DNA from 2 places in the Lysinibacillus sp. NPDC097162 genome. Region 1 is predicted to be linked to the other one. Evidence: riboswitches for the same ligand, from Rfam matches in the RefSeq annotation. Region 1 holds a riboswitch; the other holds the start of a gene.

Region 1 (9,317 bases):
ATTGCTATCTTTTCAGCACCACAAAAATTACCTTTGGCATGGAAAACACAATTTGATACAGCACAGCTTACTTGAACATTCGGCATAACTATCCACCCCTTGTGATTGGTCTAGAAAAATATAGATAAGTCTAATCCATACTCTTCATTAAGTATTTTGTCCAATCCAAGCGTTTTTACAAGCAAAGCATGAAAATAACTTTATTATTTATTTAAAATGGCTATCATTAATTTTTACTGGAAGACCGAGTTTTATCTTGAGGCTGTAAAAATTTTGGGCGTTTATTATATCCACTTGGAGCTGCACGTATTAAAGATTTTTTGATATCAGACCAATTCAAATCTGCACCAAGACTTACGTACGGTACACCTAGCACGCGTATATTCGCAACATAAATAAGAATAAAGAATAGGGACAAAAAGAAACCAAATAAGCCAAAAAAAGAAGCCATTAAGACGACAAATAGACGGAAAATACTCATGGCCGTTACAAACGATTGATTTACAAGTGTATATGCCGCAATACTTGAAATAGCAATTACTACTATCATTGAAGGACTCGTTATGCCTGCCTTAATCGCCGCATCTCCGACAATTAAACCTCCCACAACACTCATGGTTCCGCTCAAAAGAGATGGTAAGCGGAGACTTGCCTCTCGAAATAATTCAAACATAAATAACATGAGCAATATTTCCAGTAAGGTAGGAAAAGGCAAGCCCGTTCTTGATTGTACAACTGTTGCTAAAAGTAGAATTGGCATTTGTTCTTGATGATAGGTCGATAAGGCAAGCCAAAAACCTGGTGCAAGCATACTTATTAATATGCCTACGATTCGTAGCAGTCGTTCTATAGAACCTACAATAGCTGGATAATCATTGTCTTCACCTGATTTAAAGAGTAAAAAGATATTAGGTGGTGTAATGATGACATAGGACACTCCATCAACTAAAATAAGAATGCGTCCTCTACTTAACGTTTGTACTGCAAAATCTGGGCGACCTGTATAATCATGTAGGGGAAGAATTTTAGATGTTTTGCCCACCCCATCCATCAATATATCGCCATTAATCACGACATCTGTATCAACTTTACGTAATTGCGTTTTCACTTCATCCACCATCGTTTTATTGGCAATATCTTCCATATAAAGAACGGCTACAGTTGTTTTAGAACGCCTACCAATTTCCATTGTTTCTACACTCAATGAATTAGTTGGTAGTCGCTTGCGAATTAGAGCAATATTAATAAAGACATCTTCTATAAAATCATCTCTCGGTCCTTTAATTACCAGTTCATTTTTTGTTTCTTCAGGATTTCGATTCGGCTTATTTGAAATTTTACTTGAGAATAAAATTTTCTCCTTTTCAAAGTACAGCAAAGCATATCCTGTATATACACGTGTAGTAGCCACTTCTAAATTCGTTATTTTTTGAAGATTTGGAATGTGTAATTCATTTATTATTTGCTCTGCTAATAATGGTGTTGAAACATTTTCGCACAAAGATTGGACTCGATTTATAATCACCTTATTCAATAATAACTGATCGAACATTGATTCACATGTAATAAAATGAACATTATGCTGTTGAAAGGTATAAGATTGAAATATTACGTCAGCAGAGCGTTGAAATAGTTCTTTCAACGTTTTCAATTCGATATTTTGATTCATTGATTGAATATTCCTCATCTCCTACTGAACTCGATTCAAATAAATTATTGTACTAAAATACACATACAATATTTTTCCCAATGTCCAGCAAATTATGCAGTTATCCTTTTCACCTATACATTATGTCATTGAAATTTAGCCAATCATTTTCTGTAAATTCGCCATTTCAATAGCTGATATTGCTGCGTCATAACCTTTATTACCAGATTTTGTCCCAGCGCGTTCAATTGCCTGCTCAATATTTTCAGTTGTGACAACACCAAAAATAACTGGTATGTTAGTTGTAAGAGAAACGTTAGCTATGCCTTTTGCTGATTCGTTACAAACATAATCATAATGTGTTGTAGAGCCACGAATAACTGTGCCAAGACCAATAATGGCATCATATTTTTTTGTTTCCGCTAGCTGTTTTGCAATAAATGGAATTTCAAATGCACCTGGTACCCACGCAACATCAATTAAATCCTCGTCTACACCATGACGTTTTAGCCCATCCATTGCACCGCTTAATAATTTACTAGTAATAAATTCATTAAATCGACCAACTACTACCGCTATTTTTAAATCATTGCCAATTAATTGTGCTTCAAATGTTTTTCCCATAAATTGATTCTCCTCTTTTACACTGTAAGTGAATTTTTTCCTTGTATTTGTTGACGACGATAGGCTGCTAATGCATCAATCGAAATCATTTTTAATTTGTGTTTTTCCGCATATTTGACTAAGTCATCAAAGCGAAGCATTTCACCATCATCCCCCATGATTTCACAAATAACACCAGCTTGTATGCTTCGGCAAAGCCTTGCTAAATCGATAGTTGCCTCCGTATGCCCTCTACGTTCTAAAACACCATTTTCCTTTGCTATAAGGGGAAATACATGCCCAGGTCTACGAAAATCAGTTGCTTGCGCTTGTGACTCTAGCATTTTTCGAATTGTCAACGCACGTTCAAAGGCGCTAATGCCTGTTTTTGTATCTTTGTAATCAATACTTACGGTAAATGCCGTTTGGTAATGATCTGTATTATTTACGACCATTGGATGCAACGCTAATTGTTGTGCAAGCTGCTGTGAAATCGGCGTACAAATAAGCCCTCTTCCATATGTGGCCATAAAGTTTATCGTTTCTGGTGACATGAACTCTGCAAGGGCAAGTAAATCCCCTTCATTTTCACGATCTTCATCATCCACGACAACAATCATTTTGCCTTGTTTTAAATCTGCAATTGCTTCTTCAATTGAATGTAGCAAATTGCCACCTCCTAATAAACTTTAATTTACTGTACGTTCTTTACTTTCAAAGACAGGTTAAAACCCATGCTTCGCTAAGTAATCTTTTGTAATGGTCGGTGATTGCTGACCACGCTGTAGCTGGTGCATAATGTATTTACCAACTAAATCGGTCTCAATATTGACTGGTGATCCAACATTTTTTGTCCCTAATACGGTTTCCTTGTATGTGTGGGGAATAAGCGATACGGTGACGCTGTTTTTTGCCACATGGAAGAGCGTTAAACTCGTTCCATCAATTGTGATTGAACCTTTAGGAATACAATAGCAAGTTAACTCCTCTGAAAGTTCTATATCGATGTATACTGCATTGGCCATTGGACGTTTGCGTAATATTTTTCCCACTCCATCAACATGCCCTGAAACAAAATGACCACCAAAACGTCCATTCGCAGGCATTGCACGCTCTAAATTTACTGCATTACCAACCGTGAGTTGCTGCAAATTTGTCGCTTTCACTGTTTCAGGCATTACATCCATTGTCAGTTCCTGCTCATTATAATGTGTTACTGTCAAACACACGCCATTGACAGCTATACTATCTCCTAGCTGCACGTCCGATACTATCTTTGGCGAAATAACAGTTATTTTCATACTTTGTCTATCGTTTTGCAAGGTTTTTACTGTACCAACATCCTCAATAATACCTGTAAACATTTTTCCACCTACTTTCTACTTTTTAAATTTTGACCTGTAATTGCTTAAACGAGACAAACAAAAAACCCCATATAAAAATGGGGTTTGGGAGTTCTAATTCATAAGACGTCACTAAATAAACCTAATGGAAATAAATTTTCCAAAGGCTACCATCTCATCGTTCTTCTCCCATCCAGACTATAACTGTCGGTTTTGGATTTGCACCAAATCAGCTTGCGCTCACGGACTTTGAATTGCTTCATCACCGCCGATTGGGAATTTCACCCTACCCCGAAGAACAGATACCTATTAAATTTTTAACTAAATAAAAAAACTCCCCAACGAAGGCGATGGGAAGTAGTTTTGAATATAAGCGTAGCCAAATAGACCTTTTAAAGTCATATGAATTTAAAAAGCTTACACATATACCCTTCTCCCATCCAGACTGTAACTGTCGGTTTTGGATTTGCACCAAATCAGCTTGCGCTCACGGACTTTGAATTACTTCATCACCGCCGATTGGGAATTTCACCCTACCCTGAAGGATATGTTTATTTAGTTACTTCATACGATAACATTATTTTAATACATTATCCACTTAAAATTTTTTAATGGCTATTTTGTGCAGTTTAATTGCCTTGGCACAATCCACATGTGCAAATTAAAGCAACCAGCTAATAATTGAGCGTATGAATAAGGAGCAAGGGACTTTGGGGATAATTTAAAATAGTAACGTTTGCATGGACTTTTGAAGGGTTCATAAATAAATAAATAAATACGCTCTTTTAGTAGAAAGATGTACAGTAACCTTCATCTTAACTAAAAGAGCGTATTCTTTTTAATTTCCTATTTTTTGGTATTTTCCTAAAGTATCGTTTGTTAAATGTAATTAGAACGCTTCGGCGAGTACTTCTTTCAGAAACATCCCCGTATAGGAATCCGATACTTTTGCCACTTGCTCTGGCGTTCCTTCAGCTACAAGCTTACCACCTGCGGCTCCTCCTTCAGGTCCAATATCGATAACCCAGTCAGATTCACGGATTAATTCCAGACTATGTTCGACGACGATAACGGTATTTCCGGCACAGACAAGTCTATTTAATAAAGCATGTAACAATTTAATATCAGATGGATGAAGACCTGTCGTAGGTTCGTCCAATAAATAAAGCGTGTGGTTTTTGGATGCTTTACTTAATTCGTTTGCCAGCCTAATACGCTGTCCTTCACCGCCAGATAAAGTTTTGACCGATTGACCCCATTGAAGATAGCCCAACCCAACCTCACATAGCATTTCAATCATGCGAGAAATCTTTGTTTCCGATTTCAAAATTGGTAAGCTCTCCTCCACAGACATATTTAGCAAATCTGAAATGGAGTATCCTTCATATTTAACTTGCAACACTTCGTCAGTAAATCTTTTCCCTTTGCAGTTTGTACATGTCACTTCTATATCTGCTAGGAAATCCATATCTACTGATAATACCCCTAAACCTTGGCATGTTTCACATCGTCCACCCGCAGAGTTAAATGAGAAATGCTTTGAAGTTAATTCTCTTTCTTTTGCTTCTGGCAATCCTGCAAACAATTTGCGGAGGTGAGTAAAGACATCCGTATAAGTAGCGACATTAGAACGCTGTACTCTTCCCATTGGCGATTGGTCAAAGATAACGATATTTTCGATATGCTCTAACCCACTAATTTCCTTACATCCTATTTGGGCAAGGTTTTTCGATTTTCCTTGTGCAAGAATGTCAAAAACAAGCGTAGATTTCCCCGAACCTGAAACGCCTGTTACTGACACAAGACACCCCAATGGAATAGAAGCAGTAGGGATGTCGACATTTCGAAGTTTTGCTTGTTGAATCTTGATATGCTGTCCATTTCCCTCCCTACGAACTCGAACAGGAGAAGGGGAGCATTCTTCTACCAAATAAGCTCCAGTCACTGATTGCTCATTTGACATTAAATCATCCAGACTGCCTTCACCTACAACAGTACCACCATGTATTCCCGCACCAGGACCGATATCAATAATATGATCTGCCGCTCGCATCATCTCAACATCATGCTCGATAACTAGTACAGTATTACCTAAATCACGTAATTCCTGAAGCACTCGAATGAGACCTGCTGTATCCTTTGCATGAAGACCGGTTGTCGGTTCATCCAAAATATACAGAACGCCAGTTAAAGCTGAACCTAATATGGTAGCAAGTCGTAGACGTTGTGTTTCCCCACCAGACAATGATACCGTCTGACGGTTCAATGAAAGGTAACCAAGTCCAACATCGATAAGCCGCTGAAGTGTTGTTAACATATCCTCGATAATAGGCACCAATAAATGATGACTTGCTTCAGGTAACGCCGTCTGCAAGCTATTCGTCCATTTGAATACATCTTCAAGCGACCACTCAGATACGTCCGAAATTGTTGCATCCGCTACCTTAACTTGACGAACTTCTTTCTTTAAGCGTGCACCAAGGCAATCTGGGCAAAGTTGTTCATGAAAGAAACTTCCTTCTTTTTCTTTAGCCCCTGATTCTCCCTCTTTCTCCTTATATCGTCTCCATAAGCTCGGTATGACTCCTTCAAACTTTGTTCCTGAGACCGGTTTACTATTTGGATAGTGACGTTTAAATTCCTCGCTCTCGACGCCATAATATAATAAATCTCGCTGAACATCATCGTAATCTTTTAATGGTAGATCAAGATCAAATTCAAATCCATAATGCTTTCCTGCTGCCACTAAAATACGCATTTGAATGTCACGATGGACCCCCTTTAGTGAAGCTACGCCACCGTCGCGTAAGCTGAGCTCAGGATTAAACACCATCGCCTCATTAATACTCGCCACATGACCAAGGCCACTACAAGTTTCACAAGCACCTTCTGGCTTGTTAAAAGAAAAATGTAGCATGCCTAATTTCGCTTGCTGTTCATGGCAATTAGGACAACTAATTATTTGATTGTCTATTTCTTCATCTTCTTCTACGAACGCTTCTGTTGGTTCAAAAGAAGCAGGAATACTCATATTACATGAAGTACAAACTTGTTCCCCAAGTCTGGCAAAGATAAATCGGATATACTTATAAATTTCTGTTACTGTTCCTACCGTTGAACGTGGATTTCGATTTGTCACATGCTGCCCGACGCTAATTGACGGTGACAGCCCACGAATAAACTCAACCTTTGGCTTGCTAATCGCATTAGCCATCATTCCCATAGAATCTAAATACTGTCTCTGGCATTCCCGCTGAAGTGTATCCATAGCTAACGTTGATTTCCCTGAGCCAGAAGGTCCAGTCAGTACTACTAGCTTATATTTAGGTATGGAAAGCGACACTTTCTTCAAATTATTTTCCCAAGCACCTTTAATAAAAATGGTCTCTTTCATCATTATCCTCCTGAACATAGTACGACTTACTAGTATCATCATTAGCTTAAATTCTTACGATATTTTATTTAATTTTCCTTGTTGTCTTTTTCAGCTGTAACAATCACTCGAGAGTTACCCATCATGAAAACGAAAATGGCTGCAATAACAATAGGAATGAGTGCAAGAAGAAACACATGTGTCACAGAGTTAGACATAGCATTCACAATAATATCAAGAATGTTTGCAGGGATATTTTCGCGTACACTAGGTTCAAAAATTTCTCTCATATCGCCAACATCAAACATTGCAGAATTTGATCCTTGCCCCATATTTTTGAAACCTTCTGTTAGCTTACTAGTAAATACATTGTTTTGAATTGTGCCAAAGATTGTAATGCCCATCGTCATACCTAGCGTACGAAGAAACGAATTTGTTGAATTTGCAGTACCGCGATAACGAGCATCTAAATTATGCTGTGAAGCTGTCGGTAATAATGAGAAAGAGAAGCCCATGCCAAAGCCTACGAGAATCATATACAGCGTAAGAAGTATTCGAGCCGTATCTGGCGTAAGTGTGCTTAGTAAAAACATACCTGCAAAATAAGATATTACTGAAATAACCATTAAGTTTCGATAGCTTATTTTCGTTAAGAAAATACCGCCAAAAGCACTTCCTGCAACAGACCCCAACATCATTGGCATCAAAATTAGTCCTGCATTCGTAGCGGAAGCACCATATACAGCTTGCACATAAATTGGTATATATACTGTTAAAATAATAAAAGTACCACCATATAAGAACGCTAACATTTGCGAAGAGGCAAATAATCGACGTTTAAATAAGAAGAAAGGAAGTATTGGTTCTTCTGCTTTCAGCTCTACAAAAAAGAACACGATAAAGAACACAGCGAAACTGATAAATAATGAAATTATCGGCGCAGAACTCCAATCGAACTGTTTACCACCTAGCTCCAATGCGAACATAAGACTAATAACAGCGAATACAAGTGTAGCCGCTCCCCACCAATCGATTTTCTGTTTAGTAAGAACAGGGGATTCTTTATAATTTTTTATAATAAGCATTAATGAAACGATACCGATTGGCAAGTTAATATAAAAAACCCATTCCCAACCAAAATGATCTGTAATATAAGCGCCTAAAAGTGGACCTACAACACTTGCGATACCGAATACAGCGCCAAGTAGCCCTACCATTTTCCCTCGTTTTTCTGGTGGAAAGATGTCAAATACAATTGTAAATGCGATTGGCATTAGCGCACCTGCACCAATCCCTTGAATCGCGCGGAAAATGCTAAGTTGCTCAATTGTATGAGCGAAACCGCAAAGAGCCGAACCAAGTAAAAAAACACCTAAACCAAAAATAAAAAATCTTTTTCTTCCATACATATCGGATAACTTACCGAAAATAGGCATACCAGCCATTGTTGTTACCATATAAGCAGAAGTAACCCAAACAAATTTGTCCATGCCTCCAAGTTGCGATACGATTGTTCCCATTGCAGTCGCAACAATTGTATTGTCAATTGCTGACATAAAAATGGCAAGAAGTAAACCTGCCACTACTAATTTTGTATTACTATTACTTTTCGATGCTTCCATTTAGAAACCCCTTTACAAATTATTAATACCTTCGCTAGAATGAACACGTAAACAATTACACACTCATCAAATATCTTGACCATCTAATATCTCGACCATCAAGATATTAATAGTCTAAAAGGAGGCTTATCTTTTGTCAAGCAATCAAGAAAATCAAATGACTGATCCACGTGAACATTTCACTTCACTTATGCGCGGGCTAGGAACTCGTACAATATTACACCAGCAAAATGTGGCCGCATCTCTTGGGCTATACAATAATGATTTTATTTCTTTGGATATTTTGCGTGAAACTGGTCCAATTACTGCCGGAGAGCTTTCAAAAAAAACGGGCCTTGCTACAGGTAGCATTACGGCATTAGTTGATCGCCTTGAAAAAATCGGTTATGTGCGTAGAGAAAATGACCCTAATGATCGTCGCAGGGTCATTATAGTCCCTGAATATGAATCGAAAGAAGAAATTCGTCATACGTATGAGTCACTTCACCAAGCCATGCTTCAACTAGCTTCATCCTACAAGCAAGAAGAGCTTGCTCTCATTTCACAGTTTTTACAAAACGCAAGTACAGTACTAGAAGAGCAAATACAACTTCTCAGTTCTTCTACACAAAGCAAATCTTCAACAAAAACGATTCGTTAAAACTAAAACAGGACGATATGCCGATTGTGAAATAATTGTGGTTATCGTCCTGTTTTCTTTACTAAACCCTCCTTCGGCAACCTCACTC
Region 2 (9,317 bases), 300 kb from region 1:
TACCTATATCGCCCGCAAAGGAGAAGATGCTATTAGTGAAGCAATTAAACATTTAAACACAGTCACTCATACGGTTTCTTATGCAACCGATTCGATTCAAAAACTAGGCAAACGTTCCGAAGAAATAGGTGGAATTATAACTGTCATAACGGGTATTGCGGAGCAAACAAATCTATTAGCTTTAAACGCGGCCATCGAAGCTGCTCGAGCCGGAGATCAAGGAAAGGGCTTTGCTGTAGTCGCATCAGAAGTTCGTCAGCTTGCTGAGCAGTCAAGTTTGGCTTCTGGTCAAATTACAGATTTAATTAAAAACATACAAGCCGAAACTGCTGTGACCGTCCGAACTATGGAAAGTAATTTACTAGCAGTAGAAGAACAGGTGAACATCATTAGTAAAGGCGGACATGCCTTACAAGAAATCGTTGAACATGTTGTTGAAACAGAACAAGGTGTGAAACAAATGAAATCTGCATTCACGCATGTCAATGACAATTCATTAGGTGTTCAACAGGCAATACATGATATCTCACGCATTTTAGAAGATTCTGCGGCAGCTTCCGAAGAAATGGCAGCTACGTCTGAAGAACAACATGCAACTGTAGCTGAGATTTCACATAAATCAGAGGAGTTAGCGGAAATTTCTACTAAACTACAAAACGAAGTAAATAAATTTAAATTTTAATCTTTTAACTAAATGACACGGAGGAGCACTGAAATGAGTAAGAATAACATGATAAATATTGATTCAAAGACTGATTATATTTCAATCGCCTTTACAGGGAATTTAGAATATGGATTAATCGATGAGTTAAAAGAGGAGCTACATGCTATTAGTTTAGATACAAAGCATGGCTATGTAATTGATATGCAAAGGGTAACGAATATTGATAGTACTGGTTTTGGTATGATTATTAATTTCGCAAAGAAAGTAACGATTGCCGAAAAGAAAATCGCCATCATTGTGACAGATGATTTTATTCGTAAACTGTTCGCAATCTCACAATGTGACAAAGTATTCCCAATTGCAAAAAGTGAACTGCAAGCGCAGCAAATGATTAAAGAAAAAAACTGGTTAGGTGAGCTTGCCCTAAGTGAATATTAAGTGCCAGGCACTCAAACAATTCTGAATTCTCCCAGAAGTAAAAAACTACCTAGCCTGCTGTGAGAACGTATAAACGAAGCCGCAACAATCGCGCGATAGCGAGTGTTGCGGCTTATATTGTGTCTGCAAGTGCCAGGCACTCAAACAATTTCATTCAATATTATTTTTGTAAAAGCATATTTAATAAAACAACGATAATAACAATCGGAACGACTACTAACATTAGCACGCGATAAGTCTTATAAAATCCCTGCCCCATTTGACTTCCCATGAGCAATTCCTTTTTCACAAAGCTTTTATCTACTACATAGGCAATAAAGATTGCAATCAATAAGTTGCCCAATGGTAGCATTAAATTGGACACTAAATAATCAGTAGCATCAAAAATCGACTTTCCGAAAATGGATACATTCGCTAACAAGCTAGATGATAATGCCGATGGAATGGCAGCAATAAAAACAACAACTCCTAGCAACATCGTTAAGGCTGAACGTGACATATGCCACTTCTCCATAAATGCTGCAACAATGATTTCATATAAACTAAATGATGACGTTAACGTCGCAAATAAAAATAGTAATAAAAACAGCGCTAAAAATAGTTCACCAAAAGGCATTTGACTAAATGCTGTCGGTAGCACCATAAATAATAAGCCAGGCCCAGCTTGTGGCTCTAAATCAAAGGCAAACACTACAGGGAAAATAGCTAGTCCTGCTAAAAATGACACGAGCACAGTCAGTAAAACTACTGAGCCAGCAGAATTTGGTAAACTAACATCCTTTTTCAAATACGAACTATATGTAACCAAACAAGAGAACCCTACTGCCAAACCGAAGAATGACTGCCCTAACGCCTCTAATAACGCTTTACCCGTTATATTTGAAAAGTCTGGCCATAAGAAGAATTTCACACCTTCCATTGCCCCATCTAATGTTAACGCACGAACAACAAGAACGATAAACATAACAAATAATAATGGCATCATCCACTTATTTGCTTTTTCAATGCCGTTTTGTACACCTAGTGAAATGACAAGTACATTTGCCAGTGTAAATAACGCTAAACCTAGTAACGTAATCCACGGAGTACTAATAATTTTTCCAAATAACTCACTTGGATTAACCGTTGAATCAATAACAGCCCCAGATACACCTAGGCCACTATAAATAAATATCCAGCCTCCTACAACACTGTAAAAGGTTAATAATAGAAAACAGCCAAGTACACCCATGCGTCCAACCCAAGCCCAAGCAGGTTTCGTTGGAACAACCTTTTTATAGGCTGTGATCGCCTCTGATTGCGTACCACGCCCTAAAATATACTCGGATAATAACATCGGTAGGCCAATTAACAAAGTGAACACCACAAATATAAGGAAAAATGCGCCGCCACCACTTTGCCCTGTGACATATGGTAGCTTCCATATTGCCCCTAGTCCAATCGCAGCACCCGCCGATGCTAAAATAAACCCTAACTTACCGGACCATTGTCCATTGTTTTCACTCATCTCTTCAATCTCCTCAAATCTAACTAATCTCACATTAATTGTACATTAAAATAGTAATTTAGACTAGTCAATTCCTGAAGATTCCAGTATGCTATTAGATCTATACACAAAAAACCCCGAGTAAGAATAAACTCGAGGCTTAATTTATTATTTTGATAAATACATTGTACGCTGTTGTTCAATCCATCTACGCATCGTTGTGAACAGTAACACCATGATAGCTGTTAATAGAACACCTTTTACGATATTAAACGGCAAAATACCTGCAATAATCATTTTATATAATGAATCGCCAACTACTGGCTCCATACCTAAGAAATAAGTGTACATCGGTAAAAATACTGCGTAATTTAAAAAGCTCATCCCTACTGCCATAACGATCGTTCCTGTCGCCAAACCTCCAACAAGACCCGCAATTGTTTTAAAACGGTTAAAAACAAATGATACTGGTAAAATAAATAATATACCTGTCACAAAGTTTGCAATATGTCCAACCGGAACCCCTGTAGGCGTACCCGAGAAAATCCAATCCAGTATATTTTTAAATAGTTCTACTAAAATACCCGCAACTGGACCCATTGTGATAGCTGCAAGTAAAGCTGGCATATCACTGAAATCCACCTCTAAAAATGCTGGGAACGGCGGAATCGGGAAATTAAAAAGCATTAATAAAAACGAAATACTACTTAGCATACCAATCGTAATAAACGATTGCAGTTTGATATTTTTCTTCATTGAAAACTCTCTCCTCTTTGCTGATTCAATCTTGCAAGAAGAAAGGTTACGACGTAATCGATTGTTTTTTCACGAAAAAACCCTTATGCACATCAGCATAAGGGAGAAAAGGCATGATTAAATAACGCCATTACTAGCTATTTTTTGTGCATACAGTGTAATTAGTAGACACACTGAAAAAAACGCTCGCACATAGCTTAATTCGTAACAACGAATGACGATCGTACCTTCATCTTCTCCCATCCAGACTATACTGTCGGCCTTGGAATCGCACCAAGTCAGCCATGCAAAAAAATCTTTGCACAGGTCGCGGGCTGAAGAGCCATTTAGTAAATCATGCGAGCTAATGTAGTTTAGTACAACACTAGCGATTTACAACTCTATTACCGCCGGTCGGGATTTTCACCCTGCCCCGAAGATGAATCAATATTATTTTATAAATTAACTATAATGTTTTATCACATAAAAGTAAATACTTCTGCTTAAAAAATTCCGATTAAATTTGTATGTTTTAATGAATGCTTCTATAAAAGGGCCATTTGATTTTCGAGTTCAGGTAATTCGAATTCAGCCATGAACGACGAATTCCGCGTTTTAGCACTGGGATTCCGCGTTTCAGAGCCTGAATTCCGCGCTTCAACAGCCGGATTCCGCGCTTCAGCACCCGATTTCCGCGTTTTCCCCATCAGACAACTCATACAAAAAAACAGCTATCTCATAAAAGATAGCTGTTTTTCTTTGTTACTGCATTGTTTGTTTATTTGCACCTACAGGTATCGGTAAAAAATTTGTTAAATCAAAGCCTTCCCAACTATCCTGTACGACGTTATCTAAGCGTAGCTTTTTATCAAAGCTTGAAGCTGTCAGCATCATGGCCTCGATTAATTGCGTTGCCCGCACAGCATCCATTGTCATCAAATCTAACGGTGCGTCAAAGGTGATGACAACACCACCCTCTTCTTCTTTCACTGTGTACGTTACATTTTCAGGGATGACAGGTACATAAATATCATCTTTTTTATCACGCATGGCGATAAGTGCCTCTGTAACAGTAGGATATGTTTGGTGGAAGTCTGGCGATAAATATTCAGTACCATTTTCTTCTGTATATAAATAATAGTTGTAATGATTATCTTTCGTTAACTGTATAGGCTCACTTGGCTCACCAACCTGCGAAAATTCATAAGGAGTACCATCTGCATTTTTTAACGCAATCGCTTTATATTCAGAGTCGGAAAAAGTATCTTTTAACGAGCTTAAATATTTTGTTACGGAAGCTGAAGCTACATCGTAATCATTTTTTTTAGGTAAGACGTGAACTAGCGTCTCACCCTCTTCCTTCAACTCACCTTTGTATGGATGATAATTAGCAAAACCAAGTGCTTCCTCATCAATTTGTGGTGCGTATTTTTCATACATTTGTAGAGTTGTCGGCTTTTTCTTTCCAAAATCAGCCGTTAATTTTTCGTTCGGGATTACATAGGTCATTGGTATGCTATCAGCATTGCCACCTGGTAAGCCGATTCTAAATACTACTGCATTTGCTAAATCGTCTTCGTAAACTGATGTCCGAAGCGATAGCATTCGTGCATGTTCGGCACCGATATTCGCTTTCATCACACCATCTGCATTTTCATTTTCTTGTATAGCTCGATCCTCTTGCATCGTAGAAAAATTTTCAGGAGGGGCATTTGCCTCATCCTTAACTGGATTATTATTTGTTAAAAACACGTACCCTGCTATTGATAGTACAAAAACAGCTGCAATACTACTAAAAATAGGTAACTTACTCTTTTTACGCTTTTGCATCGGCTTGATGCTTTCATTCTCATAAGCAGCAATAGACTGCTCTTGCTCTTCAAGCACTTTTGAATCTGTTGGTTGTTGCATTGCTTCTTGAAGATGTATATTATCTTGCAGACGTGAATCTGCTAGCAATCGTTTCAACACTTCTTCTTTCGAACGGTTATCAGTCAGCTTCGGGGCATTCTTCAACATTTGTTCTAGTTGTTCATCGTCGTCAAATTGTTTATGAGTCATTGCCTTTTCGCCTCCTGTTCCCTAACCTGTTGTAGCTGTTGCCTAAAAATTTAATGGCTCGATGTTGCGTCGTCTTAACCTTTGCTTCTGTCCAATCAAGTATTTGCGCTGTTTCAGCAATCGATAAATCTTGGAAAAAGCGCATAATAATCACCATTTTTTGATCCCCTGTACAATTTTCAAGTGCAGACTCTATTTGCATTAATTCATCACTGGCCTGTAGCATATCTTCCGGTGATGGTGTGGTTGAATGTAGTTGTTCCGTTTCCCAGTCAAAAAAATCGAGCGAATGTTTTTTCCGCACTGCCTGCTTTCTAAAATGATCTATTGCGACATTTTTAGCAATAGCAAAAAGCCATGTTTTTTCACTGCTATTTCCTGCGAATTGTTCATACGATCGCAGAACACGAACGTACACCTCATGTGATAGATCCTCAGCAAGTGTACGATTTTTCACTAGATAAATAAGAAACTGGAACACGTCTTGATGGTATGAATCGTATAATCGATGGAACACGGAGTCATTCAAAGCACTCCACCCCCGTTCTCATAGTATTTGTCGTCTAACGCTCGCACAAGTTACATCTTAATTAATGATTTTTTGCTCAAAATTTCGCTATGTGCCATTTCCTGCACTAAAACTACATACAATCAGCTAACAGACATTGGCATTGGCATTAAGTTTTCGAATCAATGGCAATGGGCTTCTAACGGACAAAGTTAGTTAGTCAAAGGGTAAATAGAAAGTAAAGGTTGTTCCTTCTTTTAATACACTATCGACCATAATATTTCCAGAATGTGCCTTTACAATGTTTCGAGCAATAGCAAGCCCTAAACCTGTACCACCTTTAGAACGTGTACGCGCTTTATCAGCCTTGTAAAAACGCTCAAAAACATATGGTAAATCTTCCTGTGGAATACCATGTCCTGTATCCTGAACAGAGATTTTAGCAAATGTCGGTTCCTTCTCTACTTTCACAAAGACAGAACCTTCATCTGTATGACGCAGTGCATTATCAACTAAGTTCGTTAACACTTGTTCAATACGATCCTCATCCATGCTTATGACCGCATCTTCCTCAAACTCACTATTAAATAGGAGCTGTACATGCTTCTCTTTTGCTACTTGTGCAAATTTTTGCGTAATGCGCTCAAATGTCGCATTAATCGGTACTTCATCTTTGTATAATGTCATATGTCCAGATTCCATCCGTGCTAAATCCAATAAATCTGTAACTAAACGTCCCATACGCTTTGATTCATCATAAATAATTTTAGTAATCTCATTGCGCTCTTCTTGATCTTGTATAAAATCATCATCCATTAGCGCTTCTGAGTAGCCCTGAAGCATTGAAATAGGTGTCCGTAGCTCATGTGATACATTGGCAATAAAGTCTGAGCGAAGCTTTTCTAGACGATGCTGTTCTGTCATATCACGGATAACAGCAACAGCTCCTCGTATCAATTCCCCACTATAGAGCGGGCTAATCGTAAATGTATAATAATTTCCATCCATCTCAATTTCTTCTTCCAGCTTATCTTCAAACATTAATACATGATCAAGCATATGATATAGTTCAGGTGGAATAGGCTTTGCACTTTGCGAGCCTTTATTGACAAACCATTTTTGCATTAAGCGTTCCGCAGGTGGATTGCTGAGTAAAATAGTACGATCACGATTAAACGTTATAACAGCATCAGTCATAGAAGTTAAAATATTGGATAATTGCTCATTTTCTTGATTGATTACCTCTAGATTGTGCTTTAACTGGCGCCCCATTTGGTTGAATGCAACCGCAAGCTGTCCAATTTCATCGTTTTGCGTTGTCGGCATTTTTGCCTCGAAATTACCTTTTGCAATTTCAAATGCTAGCTCGCGCATTTTTCGTAGCGGTGAAGTAATACGTGATGAAAGGAAAAATGCAAAGAATGTCGTTAACACAAAGGCAATGAATGCCGCTAAAAAGACAATTTTCGTAGTCTCTTTGGACGTTTTATGTAACGCATCTGGACTTTGGTAAATAAATACAGCACCATGCACTTCATTTTCTACGTTTAGTGGGAAACCTAACACGACATACGATTCCATTTTTTCTTTATCAGTCGACGATGGCATCATCATTTCCTTAATGATCGGATCATCTGATTTGAAAACTTCATGGAATGCTTTATTCGCTAAAATTGCGCCTTGAATTTCTTTTTTGTTAACGCCTTCCTGCATCGCAAATGTTACTTCTAGATGATTAATGGCGATAAGCGCATTTGTACCATCAGGTAAAATATCTGTTAATAGTTGCGAAGTCGATTCGGCTGTTTCATTGTCATCCACTATACTCGCTATTGTTGCAGCCGTTTGACGCAACGAAATCTCGGCTTGCTGCATATGATAGTTTTGAAGGAATTCGAGCATTAAAACCGTGAAAACAAATAATACAAATGAAACGAGAAGCAATATGGTTACCCATAGCTTCCCGACAACACTGTTCCATATTCTATTCATTGACAACCTCAAATTTGTAACCAACGCCCCAAACAGTGACAATCATTTTTGCAGCGTTTTCTGATACACGATTGAGCTTCTCACGTAATCGCTTAACATGTGTATCTACTGTACGTAGATCCCCAAAGAAATCGTAATGCCAAACCTCTTTTAGTAATTGTTCACGGTCAAATACTTTGTCTGGAGATTTTGCAAGGAAATACAATAATTCATACTCTTTCGGTGTTAAATTTACTTCGATTCCCTCTGCAGTTACACGGTGTGCATCATGATCAATCATCAAGTGTTGGAATACCACTAAATCTTTTGATGAAGATGCATTTGTTGTAGGAGAAAATGCTTGTGAGCGACGCAAAATAGCTTTTACACGTAGCACTACTTCACGCGGACTAAATGGTTTTACAATATAATCATCTGCCCCAAGCTCGAAGCCTTGTACACGGTTCGCTTCCTCACCTTTTGCAGTTAATAAAATAATTGGAGTTGCAGCACGTTCTCTAATTTCTGCACAAACTTCTAGCCCATCTTTTTCAGGCATCATAATATCTAGTAAAATACAGTGATACTCTTTTTCTAAAGATTTCTCGATCGCTTCTTCACCATTCTCTGCTTCGTCGACTTGGTACCCTTCGCGCTCCAAATACATTTTTAATAAGCGGCGAATGCGATCCTCATCGTCTACTACTAATACTGAAATATTCTCTGACACTTTCACGATCCCTCTCTTCCAAACTTTCTCTATCCTCTATTGTACATGGTACACAACGTCTTGAAAAGAAAAGAAAGCCCTTTCGCCGCAGCGAAAAGGCTTTTCGTTTCCCATTGTTACGCGTAGGAGTGTAAACCTGCAAGAATTAAGTTAACAGCTATTAGGTTAAATAAAATAATACCAAAACCAATTAGTGCTAACCAAGCAGATTTTTCACCTTCCCAGCCCTTAGATAGACGTAGATGTAGGAATGCTGCATAGAATAACCATGTAATAAGGGCCCATACTTCTTTCGGGTCCCATCCCCAGAAACGACTCCACGCAAGTTGTGCCCAAATCATCGCAAAGATGAGTGCACCTAACGTGAAAACAGGGAAACCAATAATAACAGATCGATAACCAATTTCATCTAATAATTGCAGATTTACACGTTTAACAAGCGGCTGGAACAATGCGCTAATTCGACGACGTGCAATAAGACGAATTAATAAGTATAGTAATGACCCTACTAGTAAAGACCAAACAACTGTTGTTAATTTTTTCGCATTAATGAGTGCAGGCATTTCTACTAATGGAGACATGCCATGCTCCTCAACTGCCTCATAATCGTGCATGCCAAAAATTGGTGGCAAATTATAAGTAATTTGACGAGATACACCTTCTTTATCAAGATACGTGTATTTTGATTCGTAATCCATAACACTAAATGTAGATGAAACAGCAA

Evidence for each region. Region 1 has a riboswitch for FMN ahead of ribE (riboflavin synthase). Riboswitches for the same ligand answer to the same signal wherever they lie in the genome.
Region 2: linked by a shared signal. The riboswitch ahead of ACIQXW_RS02305 (ECF transporter S component) and the one ahead of ribE (riboflavin synthase) in region 1 are both predicted to bind FMN.

What each region holds. Positions count from the first base shown of each region.
Region 1 is NZ_JBIWDT010000001.1:777,326-786,642, reverse strand. It holds gene ACIQXW_RS03785 (DUF1540 domain-containing protein) at 1-86, opposite strand, end outside; gene ACIQXW_RS03780 (spore germination protein) at 227-1,669, opposite strand; gene ribH (6,7-dimethyl-8-ribityllumazine synthase) at 1,805-2,272, opposite strand; gene ribB (3,4-dihydroxy-2-butanone-4-phosphate synthase) at 2,290-2,919, opposite strand; gene ribE (riboflavin synthase) at 2,977-3,615, opposite strand; FMN riboswitch at 3,772-3,897, opposite strand; FMN riboswitch at 4,019-4,144, opposite strand; gene uvrA (excinuclease ABC subunit UvrA) at 4,484-6,988, opposite strand; gene ACIQXW_RS03755 (MDR family MFS transporter) at 7,057-8,589, opposite strand; gene ACIQXW_RS03750 (MarR family winged helix-turn-helix transcriptional regulator) at 8,747-9,229, shown strand.
Region 2 is NZ_JBIWDT010000001.1:481,717-491,033, reverse strand. It holds gene ACIQXW_RS02320 (methyl-accepting chemotaxis protein) at 1-682, shown strand, start outside; gene ACIQXW_RS02315 (STAS domain-containing protein) at 716-1,102, shown strand; gene ACIQXW_RS02310 (sodium-dependent transporter) at 1,263-2,609, opposite strand; gene ACIQXW_RS02305 (ECF transporter S component) at 2,757-3,344, opposite strand; FMN riboswitch at 3,572-3,768, opposite strand; gene ACIQXW_RS02300 (RNA polymerase subunit sigma) at 4,086-5,384, opposite strand; gene sigX (RNA polymerase sigma factor SigX) at 5,374-5,913, opposite strand; gene ACIQXW_RS02290 (ATP-binding protein) at 6,109-7,884, opposite strand; gene ACIQXW_RS02285 (response regulator transcription factor) at 7,877-8,593, opposite strand; gene ccsB (c-type cytochrome biogenesis protein CcsB) at 8,710-9,317, opposite strand, start outside.